2 regions of the Streptomyces sp. NPDC088400 genome follow, and region 2 is predicted to be linked to the other one. Evidence: predicted binding sites of a transcription regulator. Region 2 holds the regulator's gene; the other holds the start of a gene.
The links. Region 2 encodes HspR, which represses chaperone genes until heat shock. Its sites were predicted from a motif close to TTGAGNNNNNNNNNCTCAA; they were not measured.
Positions count from the first base shown of each region.

Region 1 (10,058 bases), on a different contig from region 2:
AGCAGGTTCGCCACGATCCGCAGGAACTCGCCGGAGGCGGCGCCCTGGATGACCCGGTGGTCGTACGTCGAGGTCAGCGTCATGACCTTCGAGATACCGAGCTTGTTCAGGGTGTCCTGCGAGGTGCCCTGGAACTCGGCCGGGTAGTCCATCGAGCCGACGCCCATGATGACCGACTGACCGGGCATCAGACGCGGCACGGAGTGGACGGTGCCCAGGCCGCCGGGGTTGGTCAGCGAGACGGTGACGCCGGTGAAGTCGTCCATCGTCAGCTTGTTGTTCCGGGCGCGGCGGACGATGTCCTCGTACGCCTGCCAGAACTCGAAGAAGTTGAGCGTCTCGGCCTTCTTGATGCCCGCGACGACCAGCTGGCGGTCACCGTTGGGCTTCACCAGGTCGATGGCGAGGCCGAAGTTGATGTGCTCGGGCTTGACGAGCGTCGGCTTGCCGTCCTTCTCCGCGAAGGAGTAGTTCATCGACGGCATGGCCTTGATCGCCTGCACCATCGCGTACCCGATGAGGTGCGTGAAGGAGATCTTGCCGCCCCGCGCCCGCTTCAGGTGGTTGTTGATGACGATGCGGTTGTCGAAGAGCAGCTTCACCGGGACCGCGCGCACGGACGTGGCCGTGGGCAGCTCCAGCGAGGCGTGCATGTTCTTCGCGACGGCGGCCGACGGGCCGCGCAGCGTCACATACTCCGGGCCCGCGGGGGCCTCGCCACCGTTCGCGGCGGGCTTGGCCTTGGCAGCGGCGGGAGCCGCGGCGGGCTTGGCCGGAGCGGCCGGCTGCGCGGGCGCCGGAGCGGCGGCCGCGGGCTTGGCGGGTGCGGCCGGAGCCGCCGCCTGACCGGTGGCCGGAGCCTGAGCCGCGGGCTTCGCCTGCGCGGCCGGGGCCGGCGCGGCGGGTGCGGCCGGACTCGCGGGCACCGCAGCCCCCGCGGCTGCGGGCCCTGCGGGCTTGTCCGCCGTGCCGGGCGTGCCCGGCTTGTAGTCGGCGAAGAAGTCCCACCAGGCACGGTCGACCGAATTCGGATCCTGGAGGTACTGCTGGTAGATCTCGTCGACGAGCCATTCATTGGCACCGAAGGCAGCGGCAGGGTTCTTCCCCTGCCCGTCTTCGTCGGTCGAGATGCTCGCGTTACTGGGGGACTGAGACGACACGGCGTGAACCGCCCTCTTCCGCTTCACAAGGTGATGGACAGCGGGAATCAAGGCTACGCCTACGAGGCCGAGAGGTGCAGGCCGGGCATGCCTTCGTCATGCACGTCACATCTGACGGCGGGTTTCAGCGTATGAAATGGCGGGAAAATAGCCGGGTTCCGCCGTGCCGGGCACCCACAAAGCGCCGGCAGCGCCCCGGTCCGCGGCCTGTTGCCCCGCCCTCCCCGACTCCGTACCCGGAGATCGTGCGCTTACGGTTCGAACTGTACGTCAACCGTGCGCGTGCGGGACTCCCGGAAGGCTGACCCGGATCAAGCAGCCGTGTGTTGATTCGGCCACACCGATCCGCCCGCCGTGCAGGTCAACCGCCCAGCGCGCGATCGCCAGGCCCAGTCCCGTACCGCCGTCGCTGCCCGGACCGTGCGGGGAGGGCGCCGTACCCCGGTTGAACCGCTCGAAGACGCGGTGCCGCTCCTGCTCGGGGATGCCGGGGCCCTCGTCCTGGATCTCCAGCAGCAGCGACTCGGGGTGACTGCCGCACCGCGCGCGGACGGTGACCCGGCCGTGCGGCGGGCTGTGCTTGACCGCGTTGTCGATGAGATTCGCCACGACCTGATGCAGCCGCTCGGCGTCCGCGTGCGCGGTCAGCTCGGGCGGAGAGACGTCCAGGTGCAGATGGACGTCCGTACGGGTGTGGTTGCCGGAGCCGGAGACCGGGCCGCGCTGCGAGGACGCCAGATTGGCCTCCTTGAGCACACCGGACAGATACGGCCACACCTCGAAGCGCCGCGCCTTGAGCGGTACGACGCCGTTGTCGAGCCGGGACAGATCGAGCAGCGTCTCCGTGAGCCGGCCGAGCCGCTCGGTCTGTCTCAGGGCCGTCAGCATCATCTCGGGGTCGGCGGCGGACACCCCGTCCACGACGTTCTCCAGGACGGCGCGCAGCGCCGCGATGGGCGTCCGCAGCTCGTGCGAGACATTCGCCACCAGCTCCTTGCGGTGCCGGTCCACGGCCTCCAGATCGTCGGCCATGCGATTGATCGTGGAGGCCAGGTCACCCAGCTCGTCCCTGCGGTCCGCGCCGCTCACCCGGCGCGTGTAGTCGCCGTGCGAGATGCCCTTGGCGACGGTGTTCATCTCGTCGAGCGGGGCGGTCAGACCGTGGGCGACGAACTGGGTGATCAGCAGGGTGGCGATCACCGAGAAGACGGTGATGAAACGCAGCTCGGTCTCCGTACGCACGGCCACCATCAGCAGGCCGGTGGTGATGAAGACGGAGACGACGACCAGGGTCCCGAGCTTGGCCTTGACGGAGAAGGGCCGGATCCCGGTCCCGTCCGAGCCCCCGGTCCCGAAGAACCAGGGATCCCTGTCGTCCTCGTATCCGCGGTGGTCGTCCTCGTACCCGCGGTGTCCTTCCTGGCTGTCGCCGCCCCCCGGCACGGTCATGGAGCGGGGGTCTCCAGCGCGTAGCCGACGCCATGGACCGTACGGATCCGCTCGGCGCCGATCTTCCGGCGCAGCGCCTTGATGTGACTGTCGACCGTGCGGGTCCCCGAGGCGTCCGCCCAGTCCCACACCTCGGCGAGCAGCTGCTCCCGGGAGAGCACCGCGCGCGGGGTGTTCGCCAGGCAGACCAGCAGGTCGAACTCCGTGGGCGTCAGATGGACGTCGTCGCCGCGCACCCGCACCCGGCGCTGCGCGTGGTCGACCTCCAGCTCGCCCATCCGGAGGATGCCGCTGCGCGGTGTCACCGCGGCGAGCGCCGCGCGCTCCACGCGGCGCAGCAGCACATGCACGCGGGCCGTCAGTTCCCGCATGGAGAACGGCTTGGTCATGTAGTCGTCGGCGCCGACCCCGAGCCCGACCAGCATGTCGGTCTCGTCGTCCCGGGCCGTCAGCATCAGCACCGGCACCGGACGTGCCGCCTGCACGCGGCGGCACACCTCCAGGCCGTCGAAGCCGGGCAGCATGATGTCGAGGACCATCAGGTCCGGTTGCCACGCCTCGGCGGCGTCGACGGCCGCCGGGCCGTCCACCGCCGTCTGTACGAGAAAGCCTTCGGCCCGCAGCCGTGCGGCGATGGCGTCGACGATCGTTGCATCATCCTCGACGACCAGGACCCGGCGCTGGGCGCCGGGTGTGGCCGCGACGCCGTTGTGGCTGGTATGTGTCTGCTCCATAGCCCCGCCCCTGGTACGCGTTCCGCGATCCTTGATCTGTGATCTGCATGAAGTTTGCAGATCTGTGTGTCGGGAGCAGCGTAGAGGCAGCGAGAGGCTCCCGGCTACGCAGTGCGAACAGCGAGATGGACCACGTCGGGTACGCCCCGGGCAACCTGGATCTCTTCCGCCCTTACCCCGGTGAATCCGGCATGCCGCAATGCGTCACCAAATGCGGCGGATGGCTGGGCCGACCAAACGGCCAGGACACCGCCTGGTTTCAGTCGCTCTCGGCAGGCGGCGAGACCGTCCGGCGCGTAGAGATTTCCGTTGCCGTCGGTGACGGTCCAGCCGGGTCCGTTGTCGATGTCGAGGCAGAGCGCGTCGTAACTGTCCGTGGCCGTTCGTACATACGTCACGAGGTCGGCGCGGAGGATCGCGGTGCGCGGATCGGCGAGCGCGTCGCCCGAGATCCGGGCGAGCGGCCCGTCGTGATGCCAGTCGATGACGGCTTGTTCCCGCTCTACGACAACGATCCGGCCCCAGCGAGGATCGGCGGCGGCATGCGCGAGCGAGAAGCCCACGCCCAGGCCGCCGACGAGGACGGACGGGCGCCCTTCGGGGTGTCGGGGGTGTCCGGTGGTGCGCTCCGGGGAGAGCGCGGCCAGTGCCGCGTCGATCAGCAGGCGCTCCGAGCGGCCGTCGGACGTGTCCATCAGGAAGCAACCGTTGGCGATGATTTCCAGCCGTTCGCCGTGCTGCCGCAGGACGATTTCGCCGTACGGTCCGTCACGACGGTCCAGCGTGACGGGTCCCGTGTCCGCGTCGGGGACGGGCGCGGGTGTGGGTGCGGGCGCGTGCACGGATGGGACCTCCTCGGTGGGCGGCTGGTGTCGCGGACATCCTGCCGGGACGGGGCGGATGGGGACAATTCGTTTCGGCCGTGGCGGCCGAGGGGCGGGACGCCGGAAGAGCCGTAAAGGTTGAGCAATGTGTCTGACTTCACACGCTCGGTGATGCTCGCTGGTGGCCACATGCCGGGGTGGGGCGGACCGTGCCGCTGTCCGGCCCCCTTCTTGAGGTGTTCGCCGTCACGGGGAGGTGTGCCGTGCCTGGCCGAGTCGCTTCGACTTTTCGGTACCAGTGTCCGCGCGGTTCGACGGAGGCGAGTGTGACCGGAGCGGGATCCTCCCCAGGCAGGAGGAGACCCTGGTGAGTGACCCCTACCTGGCGTGGCGCCGACCCTCATGATCACCCGGGTGTGGATGGTCCTTTCCGATGATCCGGCCGTACGGCGTGATCGCCAGGATGGGAGTCGCTCGCGCATCGCGAGTCCGACTCCTATCCCTGGAGCTCCACCATGAACGTCCGTACGCGCACCGCGCTGGCCGCCTCCCTCGTGCTCGCCCTCGCGGCCGGACCGCTCGCCGCCTCCCCTGCCTTCGCCAATTCGGCCTCCACCGCCTCCACTTCGGGCACGGGCGCGGATGCGGGCGCCGATGTGTACGGGAGCCCCGACGCCGAGGCGCTGGGCGCGGCGATCGCCGGACTGCCGGACGCGGACGCCACCGCGGCCCTCGTCCGCGTCGGCGGCACGGGCGGCAGCTGGCACGGCTCCAGCGGCGTCGCCGCGGTCGACAGCGGGCGCAAGGCGCTGGAACGGGGCCGCTTCCGGGCCGGTTCGACGACCAAGGTGTTCACCGCGGCGGTCGTGCACCAGCTCGCCGCCGAACGCCGGATCGATCTCGACGCGCACATACAGGACTACCTGCCGGGCCTGTTGCCGGGCATCCCGGACATCACCGGCCGCCAACTCCTCAACCACACCAGCGGACTTCAGGAGGCTCACGCCGACGACCAGTCCTTCGAGGAGGCGTACGAGCGCCGCTTCGACACCGTCACCCCGCGGCAACTGGTAGCGGCCTCGGCCGCCAAGGGCCTCGAATTCGCGCCCGGAACCGAGCAGCACTACGTCGGCGTCAACTACACGCTGCTGGGCCTGCTGATCGAGAAGGCGACCGGTGGCTCGTACGAGCAGCAGGTCTCCCAGCGCATCCTGCGGCCGCTCGGCCTGCGCGACACCTACTTCCCCGGGGCCGACCCGTCCATCCGCGGTGCGCACAACCGCGGCTACCAGGCGGTCGAGCGCTCCGACGGCACGGAAGAGCTGCGCGACGTCACCGAATGGAATGTCACGGACGTCTGGGCCACGGGTGACCTCATCTCCACTACAGCGGACCTGGAGCGCTTCCTGGGCGCACTGCTCCGTGGCCGGGTGGTGCCCGGGGCGCAGCTGAAGGAGATGTTCGCGATGCCGGCGGACATCACCCTGCCCAGCGGTCCCGACACCATCGCGTACAGCGCGGGCCTGACCCGATTCACCCTGTCCGACCTCAGCGTGGGCTGGGGCAAGACCGGTGGCCTCTACGGCTACAACACCATGATCGTCGCCTCCCCCGGCCTGTCCCGCACCCTCGTCTACTCGGTCAATGCCACCGACGCCAGGGGCAGGGGGATGAACAAGGTCGCCGGGCGCGTTGTAGCGGCGGCGTTCGCCCGCTGAGAAGCGGGCCCGTGCGGGGCCCCGGCCGGTAACGCCGGCCTGTGTGGAAGGTGACCGGTACTGGACCTCCGAGATGCGATCGCTCAGAGCGAACGCGACCGGGGGAACAACTTCGGACTCACAAGCATTGAGCCGGTATAGCTCAACTTGACTGCCGAAGGGGAGATCATGGCTGCCACTTCCACACCGCTCACGCTTCCCGTGCTGCCGCTCGACGACGAGGTCGTCCTGCCCGGGATGGTGGTGCCGCTGGACCTGTCCGACAGCGAGGTCCGCGCCGCCGTGGAGGCCGCGCAAGCGGCTGCCCGCGTCGGCGACGGTGGCACCGGCAAGGGAGCGGGCAAGCCGCAGGTGCTGCTGGTGCCGCGCATCGACGGGACCTATGCGGGCACCGGCGTGCTGGGCACCGTCGAGCAGGTCGGCCGGCTCTCCGACGGCGACCCCGGCGCGCTGATCCGAGGCCGGAGCCGGGTGCGGGTCGGTGCCGGTACGAGCGGGCCCGGCGCGGCCCTCTGGATCGAGGGCCTCGCCATCGAGGAAATCACCCCCGACCCCCTGCCCGGCTCGGTGACCGAGCTGGTCAAGGAGTACAAGGCGCTCGCCACGGACTGGCTCAAGAAGCGCGGCGCCTGGCAGGTGGTCGACCGGGTGCAGCAGATCGACGACGTGTCCGCGCTCGCCGACAATTCCGGCTACTCACCGTTCCTCTCCACCGCCCAGAAGGTGGAGCTGCTGGAGACCGCCGACCCGGTGGCCCGGCTGAAGCTCGCCACCGACCAGCTGCGCGAACACCTCGCCGAGCAGGATGTCGCCGAGTCCATCGCCAAGGACGTCCAGGAGGGCGTCGACAAGCAGCAGCGCGAATTCCTGCTCCGGCGCCAGCTCGACGCCGTACGCAAGGAGCTGCGCGAGATCAACGGCGAGGACGGCGAGGACGAGTCCGACGACTACCGGACGCGCGTCGAGGCCGCCGACCTCCCCGAGAAGGTGCGGGAAGCCGCGCTCAAGGAGGTCGACAAGCTGGAGCGCTCGTCCGACCAGAGCCCGGAGGGCTCCTGGATCCGCACCTGGCTGGACACCGTCCTCGAACTGCCGTGGAACGAGCGGACCGAGGACGAGTACGACATCCGGGGCGCCCGTTCCGTCCTCGACGCCGAGCACGCGGGCCTGGAGGACGTGAAGGAGCGCATCACCGAGTACCTGGCCGTGCGCAAGCGCCGCGCGGACCGCGGCCTCGGCGTGGTCGGCGGCCGTCGCGGCGGCGCCGTACTGGCCCTGGTCGGCCCGCCCGGCGTCGGCAAGACCTCGCTCGGCGAATCCGTCGCGCACTCCATGGGACGGAAGTTCGTCCGCGTCGCGCTCGGTGGCGTACGGGACGAGGCGGAGATCCGCGGACACCGGCGTACGTACGTCGGCGCCCTGCCGGGCCGTATCGTCCGGGCGATCAAGGAGGCCGGTTCGATGAACCCGGTCGTCCTGCTGGACGAGATAGACAAGGTCGGCTCCGACTTCCGCGGCGACCCCGCCGCGGCGCTGCTCGAAGTCCTCGACCCGGCGCAGAACCACACCTTCCGCGACCACTACCTGGAAGTCGAACTGGACCTCTCCGACGTGGTGTTCCTCGCCACGGCGAACGTCCGGGAGGCCATCCCGGAGGCGCTGCTCGACCGTATGGAGCTGGTCACGCTCGACGGCTACACGGAGGACGAGAAGGTCGTCATCGCCAGGGACCACCTGCTGCCCAGGCAGCTGGAGCGCGCGGGCCTGGAGTCCGGCGAGGTCACCCTGGAGGACGACGCGCTGCGCAAGCTGGCCGGCGAGTACACCCGCGAGGCGGGCGTACGGAACCTGGAACGGTCCATCGCCCGGCTGCTCCGCAAGGTCGCGGCCGAGCACGAACTGGGCGAGCGGGACCTGCCGTTCACGCTCGGCGCCGAGCACCTGCGAGGGCTGATCGGCCGACCCCACCACGTGCCCGAGTCCGCCCAGGACCCGTCCGAGCGCCGCACGGCGGTCCCGGGCGTGGCCACGGGCCTCGCGGTCACGGGCGCGGGCGGAGACGTCCTCTTCGTCGAGGCGTCGCTGGCCGACCCGGAGACGGGCGGCTCCGGCCTGACCCTGACCGGTCAACTCGGCGACGTGATGAAGGAGTCGGCGCAGATCGCGCTCTCCTTCCTCCGCTCGCGCGGCGCCGAGGTGGAGCTGCCGGTGGCCGACCTGAAGGACCGGGGCGTGCACATCCACTTCCCGGCGGGCGCGGTGCCCAAGGACGGCCCGAGCGCGGGCATCACGATGACGACGGCACTGGCCTCGCTGCTGAGCGGCCGCCTGGTCCGGACGGACGTCGCCATGACCGGCGAGGTCTCCCTGACCGGCCGCGTCCTGCCCATCGGCGGCCTCAAGCAGAAGCTCCTGGCCGCGCACCGCGCGGGCATCACGACGGTCGTCATCCCGAAGCGGAACGAGGCGGACCTGGACGATGTCCCGGCCGAGATCCTGGAGAAGCTGGAGGTCCACCCGGTGACGGACGTCCGCCAGGTCCTGGAGATCGCGCTGTCCCCGGCGGAGGTGAGGATGTCGGCGGCGGCCTGATTCCGTACGCGTACGAGGCGGCTCGGGTCCACACGCTCAGGCGGTGGGCCCGGACCCGTGCGTTCAGATGCGGCGGCCCTGGTTCGACAATGGGCGCCACGTAGCGTGTCGCCTCGCATACTCTGTGTTGTCAACTGCTGTGCGCGGCAGGTGGCTTGACGCTCGATCGGAGGGTATGACGATGGTTGGACCGATGTGCTGGAACGGTGGTGACGGGGACAGGGACGGCGGTGACGGTCACCCCGGCCGGCCCTGGACGCCGCCCGCGCCGCCGCCCCTCGGACGGTGAGATGCCGCCCGGCGACGGAAGCCATCGCAAGTGACGCTCAGTTCTGAGCGGGACGGCCGCGTCGGCGAAGACCCGGCGCGGCCCCTCCTCGAAGCCGGAGCCCTGACGCCCGAATGGGCGGACGCGTTCAGGGCCGTGCCGCGATCGCTGTTCCTGCCGGATCTCGTCTGGTCGCACGACATGGCCACCGGCCGCAGCGTGCCCGTCTCGCGGAATGGCGACCTCGAAGGGTGGGAGCACGCCGCGTACGCGAACGTCCCTCTCGTCACGCAGTGGGATGACGGAGCGCACACCGGCACCAACCCGGGGAATGTGCCGACCAGTTCGGCGAGCATGCCGTCGGTCGTGGCCGCCATGCTGCGCGACCTGGAGGTGGGCGACGGTACGCGGGTGCTCGAAATCGGCACCGGTACCGGTTGGAACGCGGGACTGATCGCCCGCCGCCTGGGCAGCTCCCACGTGGTCAGCGTCGAGATCGACCCGGCGGTGGTCGAGCAGGCCCGAAGCGCGTTGCAGCGGGCCGGACTCAGCCCCGAGGTGATCCACGGGGACGGCCGGGACGGTTGGCCGGAGGGGGCACCGTACGACCGCGTGATCGCCACGGCGGGAGTGCGAGCAGTCCCCTCGGCCTGGTTGGAGCAGACGCGGCCGGGCGGGATCATCCTCGCCCCGTGGGGCACCCACTACAGCGACCAGGACGCGCTGGTCCGGCTGACCGTGGGGGACGACGGCCAGGCGGTCGGACCGTTCCTCCGGATGGTCGAGTTCATGAAGCTACGGGACCAGCGCCTCGACTGGAACCGCTTCCGCGAACACGTCCCCGAGTTCCCCGGCGACGCCGACGTGTCCAGCACACCGGCCACCATGGCGGACCTGGGGGACCGCTACGAGTCCGTACGGTTCGTGACAGGACTGTGCGTGCCCGACTGCGCCCATGTCGTCAACCGGACCGGCAAGGACACCGGGAAGGCGTGGTTCTTCGACCTGACGAGCCGGTCATGGGCAGCCGTCGAGTTCCGCGATGGCGAGCCGGACGCCACGGTCCACCAGTCCGGGACGCGTCGGCTGTGGGACGAGGTGGAGCGAGCCCTGACCTGGTGGACCGAGCGCGGCAGGCCCGGCGTTGACCGCTTCGGCCTCACGGTCGGCCCGGACGGAAGCGCCCGCCCGTGGTTCGAGGACCCGGCGGCAGTGCTGACGTTCAGCTGACAGCCCAAGAACGGACCCAGCTGTCCGGCCGCCTTGGACAATGCGGCCATGCGAATTCGAGCAGTGCGCCTGGATGAACTGCC
Region 1 is NZ_JBIVMZ010000001.1:852,903-862,960, forward strand. Features, by position in the region: gene ACIQD6_RS03865 (multifunctional oxoglutarate decarboxylase/oxoglutarate dehydrogenase thiamine pyrophosphate-binding subunit/dihydrolipoyllysine-residue succinyltransferase subunit) at 1-1,160, opposite strand, end outside; gene ACIQD6_RS03870 (ATP-binding protein) at 1,431-2,486, opposite strand; gene ACIQD6_RS03875 (response regulator transcription factor) at 2,606-3,343, opposite strand; gene ACIQD6_RS03880 (spermidine synthase) at 3,448-4,185, opposite strand; gene ACIQD6_RS03885 (serine hydrolase domain-containing protein) at 4,683-5,885, shown strand; gene lon (endopeptidase La) at 6,054-8,477, shown strand; gene ACIQD6_RS03895 (methyltransferase domain-containing protein) at 8,797-9,975, shown strand; gene ACIQD6_RS03900 (GNAT family N-acetyltransferase) at 10,024-10,058, shown strand, end outside.
Region 1: a site for HspR is predicted at 6,013-6,031, ahead of lon (endopeptidase La). Genes of this name have one in related genera too.

Region 2 (10,058 bases):
TTGTGGCGGTGCATCTCCTCGTTCCGCAGGCCCGGCACACTCGCGATGATCTCGCGCGGCGGTGTGTAGACCTTGTTGTGGCGGCCCAGGTAGCAGGGGTCGTGGTACGTGATCAGACCCTCGACCGGTGTGACGGGGACCAGCTTGCCCTCGTCCACGAGGGTCTGGAGCAGCTGCGTGTGGTGGATGACCTCGTACTCGCCGCCGAGCTGCGGGTACTCGTTCGCGATCGTGTTGAAGCAGTGCGGGCAGGTCGCGACGATCTTCTTCGACGGCTTCGGCTTCTTCGTGGCGGCGTCCGCGTCGCCCTCCTCGTCGAGGGACTCCCCGTACGCCATGTTCAGCATCGCCACGTTCTCCTGGCCGAGCTGCTGGAACAGCGGCTCGTTGCCGAGCCGGCGGGCCGAGTCACCGGTGCACTTCTCGTCGCCGCCCATGATCGCGAACTTGACGCCCGCGATGTGCAGCAGCTCCGCGAAGGCCTTGGTGGTCTTCTTGGCCCGGTCCTCCAACGCGCCCGCGCAGCCCACCCAGTAGAGGTAGTCGACCTCCGTCAGGTCCTCGACGTCCTTGCCGACGACCGGCACCTCGAAGTCGACTTCCTTCGTCCACTGCAGGCGCTGCTTCTTGGCCAGGCCCCAGGGGTTGCCCTTCTTCTCCAGGTTCTTGAGCATCGTCCCGGCCTCGCTCGGGAAGGAACTCTCGATCATCACCTGGTAGCGGCGCATGTCCACGATGTGGTCGACGTGCTCGATGTCGACCGGGCACTGCTCCACGCACGCGCCGCACGTCGTGCAGGACCACAGCACGTCCGGGTCGATGACGCCGTTCTCCTCCAGCGTCCCGATCAGCGGGCGTTCGGCCTCGGCGAGGGCCGCGGCCGGCACTCCGGCCAGCTGCTCCTCGGTCGCCTTCTCCTCGCCCTCCATGGTCTTGCCGCCGCCGGCCAGCAGGTACGGCGCCTTGGCGTGCGCGTGGTCGCGCAGCGACATGATCAGCAGCTTCGGGGAGAGCGGCTTGCCCGTGTTCCAGGCGGGGCACTGCGACTGGCAGCGGCCGCACTCCGTGCACGTGGAGAAGTCGAGGATGCCCTTCCAGGAGAAGTGCTCGATCTGCGAGGCGCCGAAGACGGCTTCCTCGCCGCCTTCCTCGTCGTCGAAGACCGTCTCGAAGTCGATCTCCTTGCCGCCGGAGACCATCGGCAGAAGCGCGCCGAGGGCCGTCCCGCCGTCCGCCTCGCGCTTGAACCAGATGTTCGGGAAGGCCAGGAAGCGGTGCCAGGCGACGCCCATGTCGGTCTTCAGCGCGACCGTGATCATCCAGACGAAGGACGTCCCGATCTTGATCATCGCGACCAGGTAGACCAGGTTCTGGAGGGTGCCGAGGCTGAGTCCCTTGAACGCCGCGACCAGCGGATACGAGACCAGATACGCGGCCTGGTACGAGTCGGCGTGGTGCAGGGCGCCTTCGAGGCCGCGCAGGACGAGGATCGCGATGCCGATGACGAGGATGACGGCCTCGACGAAGTACGCCTGGCCGAAGTTGGAGCCCGCGAAGCGGGACTTGCGGCCCGCGCGGGAGGGCAGCGACAGTTGGCGGATCACGATCAGCGTCAGGATGCCGAGCGTGGTCAGCAGGCCGATGAGCTCGACGAAGACCTCGTACGGTGTCCAGTCGCCGATGAGCGGCAGCAGCCAGTCGGCCTGGAAGAGCTGCCCGAAGGCGTTCACCAGGGTCAGTACGAGCGAGAAGAAGCCGACCGCGACGAACCAGTGCGCCACACCGACGACGCCCCACGTGTTCATGCGGGTGTGACCGAGGAACTCCTTGGCCACGGTCAGGGTCCGCTGGGTGGGCTCGTCCGTGCGCGTGCCCGCGGGGACCGGTTGGCCGAGCCTCACGAAGCGGTAGATCTGCGCGATGGCTCGGCCGAACAGCGCCACACCGACGACGGCGAGTACCAACGACACGGTGATCGCGGCGAGTTGCATTTGGGGGCTCCTCGGGCCTGCGAGGGTGGGGAAATCCGCACTCTTACCGAGCACTCCTGCTGAGCACTCTTACAAACGTACTAAGCGGTAACTTAATCAGGTCGTGCTGAGGTTACCCACTTATCCGGTCGCAATGTAACGGCGTACCCGGTGATCTGTGTCGCTCGGGGTGCCCTGAGCGGGCGGCCGGGGGGCGTACCCGTGCCTGTGCCCGTGTGTGAGGAATGGCCGGGGCCCGTGTCCGCGCCCGGGACGCCGGGGCGCGCGTGCGGGCGCCTGTCCGGGGGTGAGGCACAGCGACGGGATGCTTCGGGCGAGGATCGCCAGGTCGAGGCCGATCCAGTGGTGCTCCACGTAATGCTGGTCGAGCAGCGCCGTCTCGTCCCACGGCAGTGCCGAGTGCCGCCGTGTCTGCGCGAGGCCGGTCAGGCCCGGCCGTACGAGCTGCCGCCAGGGCGCGGCCGCCGCAGGGGAGCCGGGCTTCAGGGGTGCGGGGCCGACCAGCGAGAGGTCGCCGCGTACGACATGGGGCAGTCGGGAGAGCAGGTCGAGCCGGAAACGCCGGGTGCGCAGGGAACTCAGGATGAAGGGCCGTCCGTTCAACCCGATGCGGTACTCGCGCAGGAAAAGGCCGTCCGGCGGCCTTTCCCCGGAGAACTCCATCGGCCTTTTCCTGGAGAGCGCCATGGCGAGAGCGGCGGTCGCCAGGACGGGCGCGGACAGAACCAGCAGTGCCGTGCCCAGCGTCAGGTCCAGCAGGCGTTTGGGTTCCAGGAAGCGCTCGGGTTCCGGGCGGGGGCGCGGGTTCCAGGTGGGGCGCCAGGTGAGGTGTGGTCTCGGGCGCCACCGCAGGGGCCGTTTCGCGCGTCTCACGCGTTGCTTCATGGTGGTACCCGACCGTTCTGTGAGTTCCGTTACGTTCTGTTCCATTTGCTGTGGATTCGCATCTTTTGTTACGGAACGATCGCACGGTGAACCGGCGCGGATCGGGTAGGCGGCCCCGCCGGGCGCGCTCAAACCCCCGGAGGAAGCCCTCGCGAAGCCCTCAGGCGCAAGGCATCCGCACAATAGTTGAGTCTCCTTGACTCAGGTCCTTTGACTCCCTGGGATCCGTGATGCATCCTTGAGTCTGTTCCACTCAAGTCAGCTGGAGGAATTGAAATGGCACGTGCGGTCGGCATCGACCTGGGCACGACTAACTCCGTCGTCAGCGTTCTCGAAGGCGGCGAGCCCACCGTCATCACCAACGCCGAGGGCGCCAGGACCACGCCGTCCGTCGTCGCCTTCGCCAAGAACGGCGAGGTGCTCGTCGGCGAGGTCGCGAAGCGCCAGGCGGTTACGAACGTCGACAGGACCATCCGGTCGGTCAAGCGCCACATGGGCACCGACTGGAAGATCAACCTGGACGGCAAGGACTTCAACCCGCAGCAGATCTCGGCCTTCGTGCTGCAGAAGCTGAAGCGGGACGCGGAGTCGTACCTGGGCGAGAAGGTCGCCGACGCGGTGATCACCGTCCCGGCGTACTTCAACGACTCCGAGCGCCAGGCCACGAAGGAGGCCGGCGAGATCGCGGGCCTCAACGTGCTGCGTATCGTCAACGAGCCGACGGCGGCCGCCCTGGCCTACGGGCTCGACAAGGACGACCAGACCATCCTCGTCTTCGACCTCGGTGGCGGCACCTTCGACGTCTCGCTGCTGGAGATCGGCGACGGCGTCGTCGAGGTGAAGGCCACCAACGGTGACAACCACCTCGGTGGTGACGACTGGGACCAGCGTCTCGTCGACTTCCTGGTGAAGCAGTTCGCCAACGGTCACGGCGTGGACCTGTCCAAGGACAAGATGGCTCTCCAGCGTCTCCGCGAGGCCGCGGAGAAGGCGAAGATCGAGCTGTCGTCCTCGTCCGAGACGACGATCAACCTGCCGTACATCACGGCGTCCGCCGAGGGCCCGCTGCACCTGGACGAGAAGGTCACCCGTTCTCAGTTCCAGCAGCTGACCTCGGACCTGCTGGACCGCTGCAAGACCCCGTTCCACAACGTCATCAAGGACGCCGGCATCCAGCTGTCCGAGATCGACCACGTGGTGCTCGTCGGTGGTTCGACCCGTATGCCCGCCGTCGCGGAGCTCGTCAAGGAGCTGACCGGCGGCCGTGACGCCAACAAGGGCGTCAACCCGGACGAGGTCGTCGCCATCGGCGCCGCGCTCCAGGCCGGTGTCCTGAAGGGTGAGGTCAAGGACGTCCTGCTCCTCGACGTCACCCCGCTGTCCCTCGGTATCGAGACCAAGGGCGGCATCATGACCAAGCTCATCGAGCGCAACACGACGATTCCGACGAAGCGTTCGGAGATCTTCACGACGGCCGAGGACAACCAGCCGTCCGTGCAGATCCAGGTCTACCAGGGCGAGCGCGAGATCGCGGCGTACAACAAGAAGCTCGGAATGTTCGAGCTGACGGGTCTGCCGCCCGCGCCGCGCGGTGTGCCGCAGATCGAGGTCGCCTTCGACATCGACGCCAACGGCATCATGCACGTGGCCGCGAAGGACCTCGGCACCGGCAAGGAGCAGAAGATGACCGTCACCGGTGGCTCCTCGCTGCCGAAGGACGAGGTCAACCGGATGCGCGAAGAGGCCGAGCAGTACGCGGACGAGGACCACCGCCGCCGCGAGGCCGCCGAGACGCGCAACCAGGCCGAGCAGCTCGTCTACCAGACGGAGAAGTTCCTCAAGGACAACGAGGACAAGGTCCCCGGCGACGTCAAGACCGAGGTCGAGACGTCCATCGGCGAGCTGAAGGAGAAGCTCAAGGGCGAGGACACCGCCGAGATCCGGACGGCCACCGAGAAGGTCGCGGCCGTCTCGCAGAAGCTCGGCCAGGCGATGTACGCCGACGCCCAGGCCGCCGGCGGTGCCGAGGGCGCGGGCGAGGCCCCGGGTGCCGGCAAGGCCGCCGAGGACGATGTCGTCGACGCCGAGATCGTCGACGACGAGAAGCCGAAGAAGGATGGTGCCGCGTGACCGAGGAGACCCCGGGCTTCGAGGAGAAGCCCGACGTCCCCTCCGGCGCGACACCCGAAGAGACCGCGCCGAAGGCCGCCGAGCCGGACTCCGTACCGGAGCCGGGCCCGGCGGCCCCGGGCGGGGACGTCCAGGATGTAGCCCTGCAGGCCCAGTTGGACCAGGTCCGTACGGCGCTCGGTGAGCGCACGGCAGACCTCCAGCGGCTCCAGGCCGAGTACCAGAACTACCGCCGTCGGGTGGAGCGGGACCGGGTCACGGTCAAGGAGATCGCTGTCGCGAACCTGCTGACCGAGCTCCTGCCCGTGCTCGACGACATCGGCCGGGCGCGGGACCACGAGGAGTTGGTGGGCGGCTTCAAGTCGGTCGCCGAGTCCCTGGAGGCGGTCACCGCGAAGCTGGGGCTCCAGCAGTTCGGTACGGAGGGCGAGCCCTTCGACCCGACGGTCCACGAGGCCCTGATGCACTCGTACGCGCCGGACGTCACGGAGACGACGTGCGTCGCGATCCTCCAGCCTGGGTACCGCTTCGGCGAGCGGACGATCAGGCCCGCCCGCGTCGCGGTGGCCGAGCCCCAGCCAGGGGCCCAGCCCAAGTCCGCGGAGGAGCAGGCAGGCGACGAGGAGAGCGGTGGCCCGGACGGGGGCTGACGCGGTGACAGGCAATGAAGGCGGAGAGGAGGGACGTCGGGAATGAGCACCAAGGACTTCGTGGAGAAGGACTACTACAAGGTTCTCGGCGTCCCCAAGGACGCCACCGAGGCCGAGATCAAGAAGGCGTACCGGAAGCTCGCCCGCGAGTTCCACCCGGACGCCAACACGGGTGACGCCAAGGCCGAGGAGCGCTTCAAGGAGGTCTCCGAGGCGAACGACATCCTCGGTGACCCCAAGCGGCGCAAGGAGTACGACGACGCCCGCGCGCTGTTCGGCAACGGCGGGTTCCGTCCGGGACCCGGCGCCGCCGGCGGCAACGGCTCGTTCAACTTCGACCTGGGCGACCTCTTCGGCGGCGGCCCGGGCGGTCCGCAGACGGGCCCCGCGGGCGCCGGCGGCTTCGGTGGCGGACTCGGGGACGTCTTCGGCGGGCTCTTCAACCGGGGTGGCCCGGGGACCCGCACGCAGCCGCGCCGTGGTCAGGACATCGAGTCCGAGGTGACGCTCAGCTTCACCGAGGCCGTCGACGGGGCCACGGTCCCGCTGCGGATGTCCAGCCAGGCACCCTGCAAGGCCTGTTCCGGTACGGGCGACAAGAACGGCACCCCGCGGGTCTGCCCGACCTGTGTGGGCACCGGCCAGGTGTCGCGCGGCACCGGCGGTGGCTTCTCGCTCACCGACCCCTGTGTCGACTGCAAGGGGCGTGGGCTGATCGCCCAGGACCCCTGCGAGGTGTGCAAGGGCAGCGGGCGCGCCAGGTCCTCACGGACCATGCAGGTCCGTATCCCGGCGGGCGTCAGCGACGGCCAGCGGATCCGGCTGCGCGGCAAGGGCGCGCCGGGCGAGCGCGGCGGTCCCGGCGGGGACCTGTACGTGGTCGTCCACGTCGACGCCCATCCGGTCTTCGGCCGCAGGGACGACAACCTCACGGTCACCGTGCCCGTCACCTTCTCGGAGGCGGCGCTCGGCGGCGAGGTGAAGGTGCCGACCCTCGGCGGACCCCCGGTCACGCTGAAACTGCCCCCGGGGACTCCCAACGGCCGTACGATGCGCGCCCGGGGCAAGGGCGCCGTGCGTAAGGACGGCACTCGCGGCGACCTGCTGGTCACCGTCGAGGTCGTCGTTCCCAAGGACCTCGGCGCGGAGGCACGTGACGCGCTGGAGGCCTACCGGAAGGCGACCGCGGACCAGGACCCGCGGGCAGAGCTGTTCCAGGCGGCGAAGGGAGCATGACGCGATGGACAGGGACGGGCGTCGTCGGCAGTCCGCATCGTTCGGCAGGGCGTATCAGCTGACCGAGGAAACGCCGGTGTACGTCATCTCGGTGGCGGCCCAGCTCTCCGGGCTGCACCCGCAGACCCTCAGGCAGTACGACCGTCTCGGCCTGGTCTCCCCGGACCGTACGGCGGGCCGGGGCCGCCGCTACTCGGCCCGTGACATCGAGCTGCTCCGTCAGGTGCAGCAGCTGTCGCAGGACGAGGGCATCAACCTGGCCGGCATCAAGCGCATCATCGAGCTGGAGGACCAGGTCGCGGCGCTCCAGGCCCGGATCGCCGAGCTGTCGTCGGCGGTCGACGGCGCGGCGGCGGCGATGCGGCAGCGCGAGGCGCAGGTGCATGCCTCGTACCGCCGGGACCTGGTGCCGTATCAGGATGTGCAGCAGACGAGCGCGTTGGTGGTGTGGCGGCCGAAGCGGTCGGCGGACTGAGCGGCCGGAGTGGTCGGCGGACTGAGCGGCCGAAGCGGTCGGCGACGTAAGTGTGTTGAGGGCCTGACGGGGTCCTGTTGAGGCCGGGCATCGCCGAGGAGTGTGTTCAGCGGCCCGGCACCGTCTGCGAAGGACCCCCGCCCGGCGGACCCGCCGGGTGGGGGTCCTTCTCGTACTCTCCGGGTGCTCTGCCCGCCGGCCCCGCGCCCCCGACCGTCCCGGCGCCTCCGGCCGTCCCCACTGTTCCCGACGCACCGATGGCCGTGGTCCCTTCGGTGCCCCCCTGCCCCTGCTCCAGGATGCCCGACCGCGCGATGAGGTAGCCGAGTTGGGCACGGCTGCCGCTGCCGAGGGTGGCGGCGAGTTTGGCGATGTGCGCGCGGCAGGTCCGTACGTTCATCCCCAGGCGGCGGGCGATGGCCTCGTCCACGTACCCCTCGACGAGAAGGCGTGCGATGGAGCGCTGGACGCCGGTGATGCCGTCGGGGGTGGGCTCGTACAGGACATGCTGGGTGAGGGGGGTGGCCCGGCGCCAGAGCTGCTCGAAGACCTGGGCCAGATAGTCGACCAGACCCGGATGGCGCAGTTCCAGGGCGACCTGGCGGTCGGAACGGGCGGGTATGTACGCGACGGTGCGGTCGAAGATGATCAGCCGCTCGATGAGTTCTTCCAGCGTCCGGATCTCGACCTTGCCCTCGGCGAGCCGCTCCGCGTAGGCGAGTGTGCCCTGGCTGTGCCGGACGGTGTGCTGATAGAGCGTGCGGAGACTGACACCGCGGTCCACCACGGACCGGCCGCGCTCCAGCGACTGGGCGAGCACATGCGCGCTGCGTCCGCCGCCGGGCTGCACGGTGAGCACTTCGGTCCGGCACTCGGCGGTGGAGAGGTCGAGCGCCGCGTTGATCCGGCTGACGCCTTCCAGCACGGTGATGGCGTGGGTGGTGGGCGGGTCCTGAGCGCTGATGGTCATGAACGGCTCGAAAGAGTCGGTCAGTTCGACGGCGAAGTGACGGCGCTGCTGGATCTCGCGCTCGATGGGGTGGAGCCGCTGGGCGAGGGCCGCGGATGGTGGAACAGGGCGAAGCCAGTCCGGATCGTCGGGATCGGGATGCAGGAGAGGGAATTCCATCAGGCAGGGAGCAGCGGCGGCTTCGCTTCGGGCGAGGCGTCCGGAGCGCAACGCGCTGGCGTAAAGCCGTCTGCCGTCATCACACAGATCAGTGACGGCATGGGGATGTGTCGGTTTTGAGTTGTTTGCGGGCAAAGCTCCACCCCCCAGGGTCCTGAACATGCAGGAACATGATGCCTCGTCCTGGTGGTGTTGACGTGTCCGGGTGAGACATCGTCTAGATGGCGGGGGAGAGGAATCCATCAAGTGAGGACGAAGCCGACTATGTACAAGAGAATGCTTCGCGCGGTGGTTGCCACTGCTTTCTCTGCGGCTCTGGCCTATGGTGCGCTGGTTGTCGGGGGGGACATCGGCTGGAGCACCAAGCCTGTCGCATCTGCCGCTGAGGGTACGGGCGGTGACATCGGCTGGAGCGATTCGGCCCGTGGATCCGACGCTCAGGGTGGGACGCCGGGTGACATTGGCTGGATCGTGTCCCCGAAGAACGCCCCAAAGGACATCGGCTGGCACACCTCGCCGGCCGGCGCCGGCGCATGACCGTGCCGCCGGACGATCGGGTCTTCCGGCGCGAGATGGCCACGGCCTACCGGTCCGGGTGGCATTTCATCGACATCGTCACGGCTATTCCTCACCGTGGTGATTCGTTGATGGTCACTCTGTTCGGAGAGCCGATCGTCGTCGTGCGCGAGGAGGACGACGACGTCCGTGCCTACCGCTGCCTCCGCAGGCCGCGGGGGGCCCCGCAGCCGGTACGGTGCACGATCCGATACGACATGATCTTCGTCAACCTCGACCAGCGCGACCACCAGCTGGTCGGATCAAATACCACCATCGCCACCCCCCGCAGTGCCTGAGCGATTCCCCCGTCGTTGTAAATCGCTTGGGCGCTTCCCCCACACAACGGCGCCATCGTGGACCTGAAACACGATGGCGCCGTTGTGCTGTCCGCGTACGGGGGCCGTGCGCCCGCCGCGGCCCCCGTACGGGCCGTGCGCCCGCTGCGGCTCCCGGTACGGGGCCGTGGGCCCGCCACGGCCGTGGGCCGTCAGAGGCGGCCCAGTGTCCGGTTCACCGTGATCTCGATGACGACGCGGTCCGGGTTGGGCGCGGGAGTGCGCTCGTACCGCTCCGCGTAACGGCTCACCGCGTCCGCCACCACCTCCGGCTCCGTACGGACCGTGGCGCGCCCCTCCAGCGTCGACCAGCGGCGGCGCTGGACCTGGCACACCGCGACGCGCGCGCCGCCGCCTCCGTCCGATCCTGTGGCTCCCTCTGTGCCCGCCCCTGTGCCTGCCTCTGTGCCCGCCTCCGCGTCGGTTCCCGTGCCCGCGCTCGCCGCCAGGATGTTGGCCACCTTCCGGCTGTTCTTGTTGGCGATGACGCGCGCCACCCCGGCCACCGGGTCGTACGTCACACCCACCGGGACCACGTGCGGACTGCCGTCCGGGCGCGTGGTGGTCAGCGTGCACAGGTGGTTCTCCCGCCAGAACGCGAGAAAATCGGGGCTGGGGCTACGTACTCCATTGGTCATGCCGGAAGCGTAGAACGCGCCGGATTCGCGG
Region 2 is NZ_JBIVMZ010000008.1:420,281-430,338, reverse strand. Features, by position in the region: gene ACIQD6_RS22550 ((Fe-S)-binding protein) at 1-1,991, opposite strand, end outside; gene ACIQD6_RS22545 (sugar transferase) at 2,112-2,864, opposite strand; gene dnaK (molecular chaperone DnaK) at 3,153-5,006, shown strand; gene grpE (nucleotide exchange factor GrpE) at 5,003-5,656, shown strand; gene dnaJ (molecular chaperone DnaJ) at 5,699-6,892, shown strand; gene ACIQD6_RS22525 (heat shock protein transcriptional repressor HspR) at 6,897-7,367, shown strand; partial or broken gene ACIQD6_RS22520 (helix-turn-helix transcriptional regulator) at 7,657-8,658, opposite strand; gene ACIQD6_RS22515 ((2Fe-2S)-binding protein) at 9,030-9,350, shown strand; gene ACIQD6_RS22510 (pyridoxamine 5'-phosphate oxidase family protein) at 9,542-10,027, opposite strand.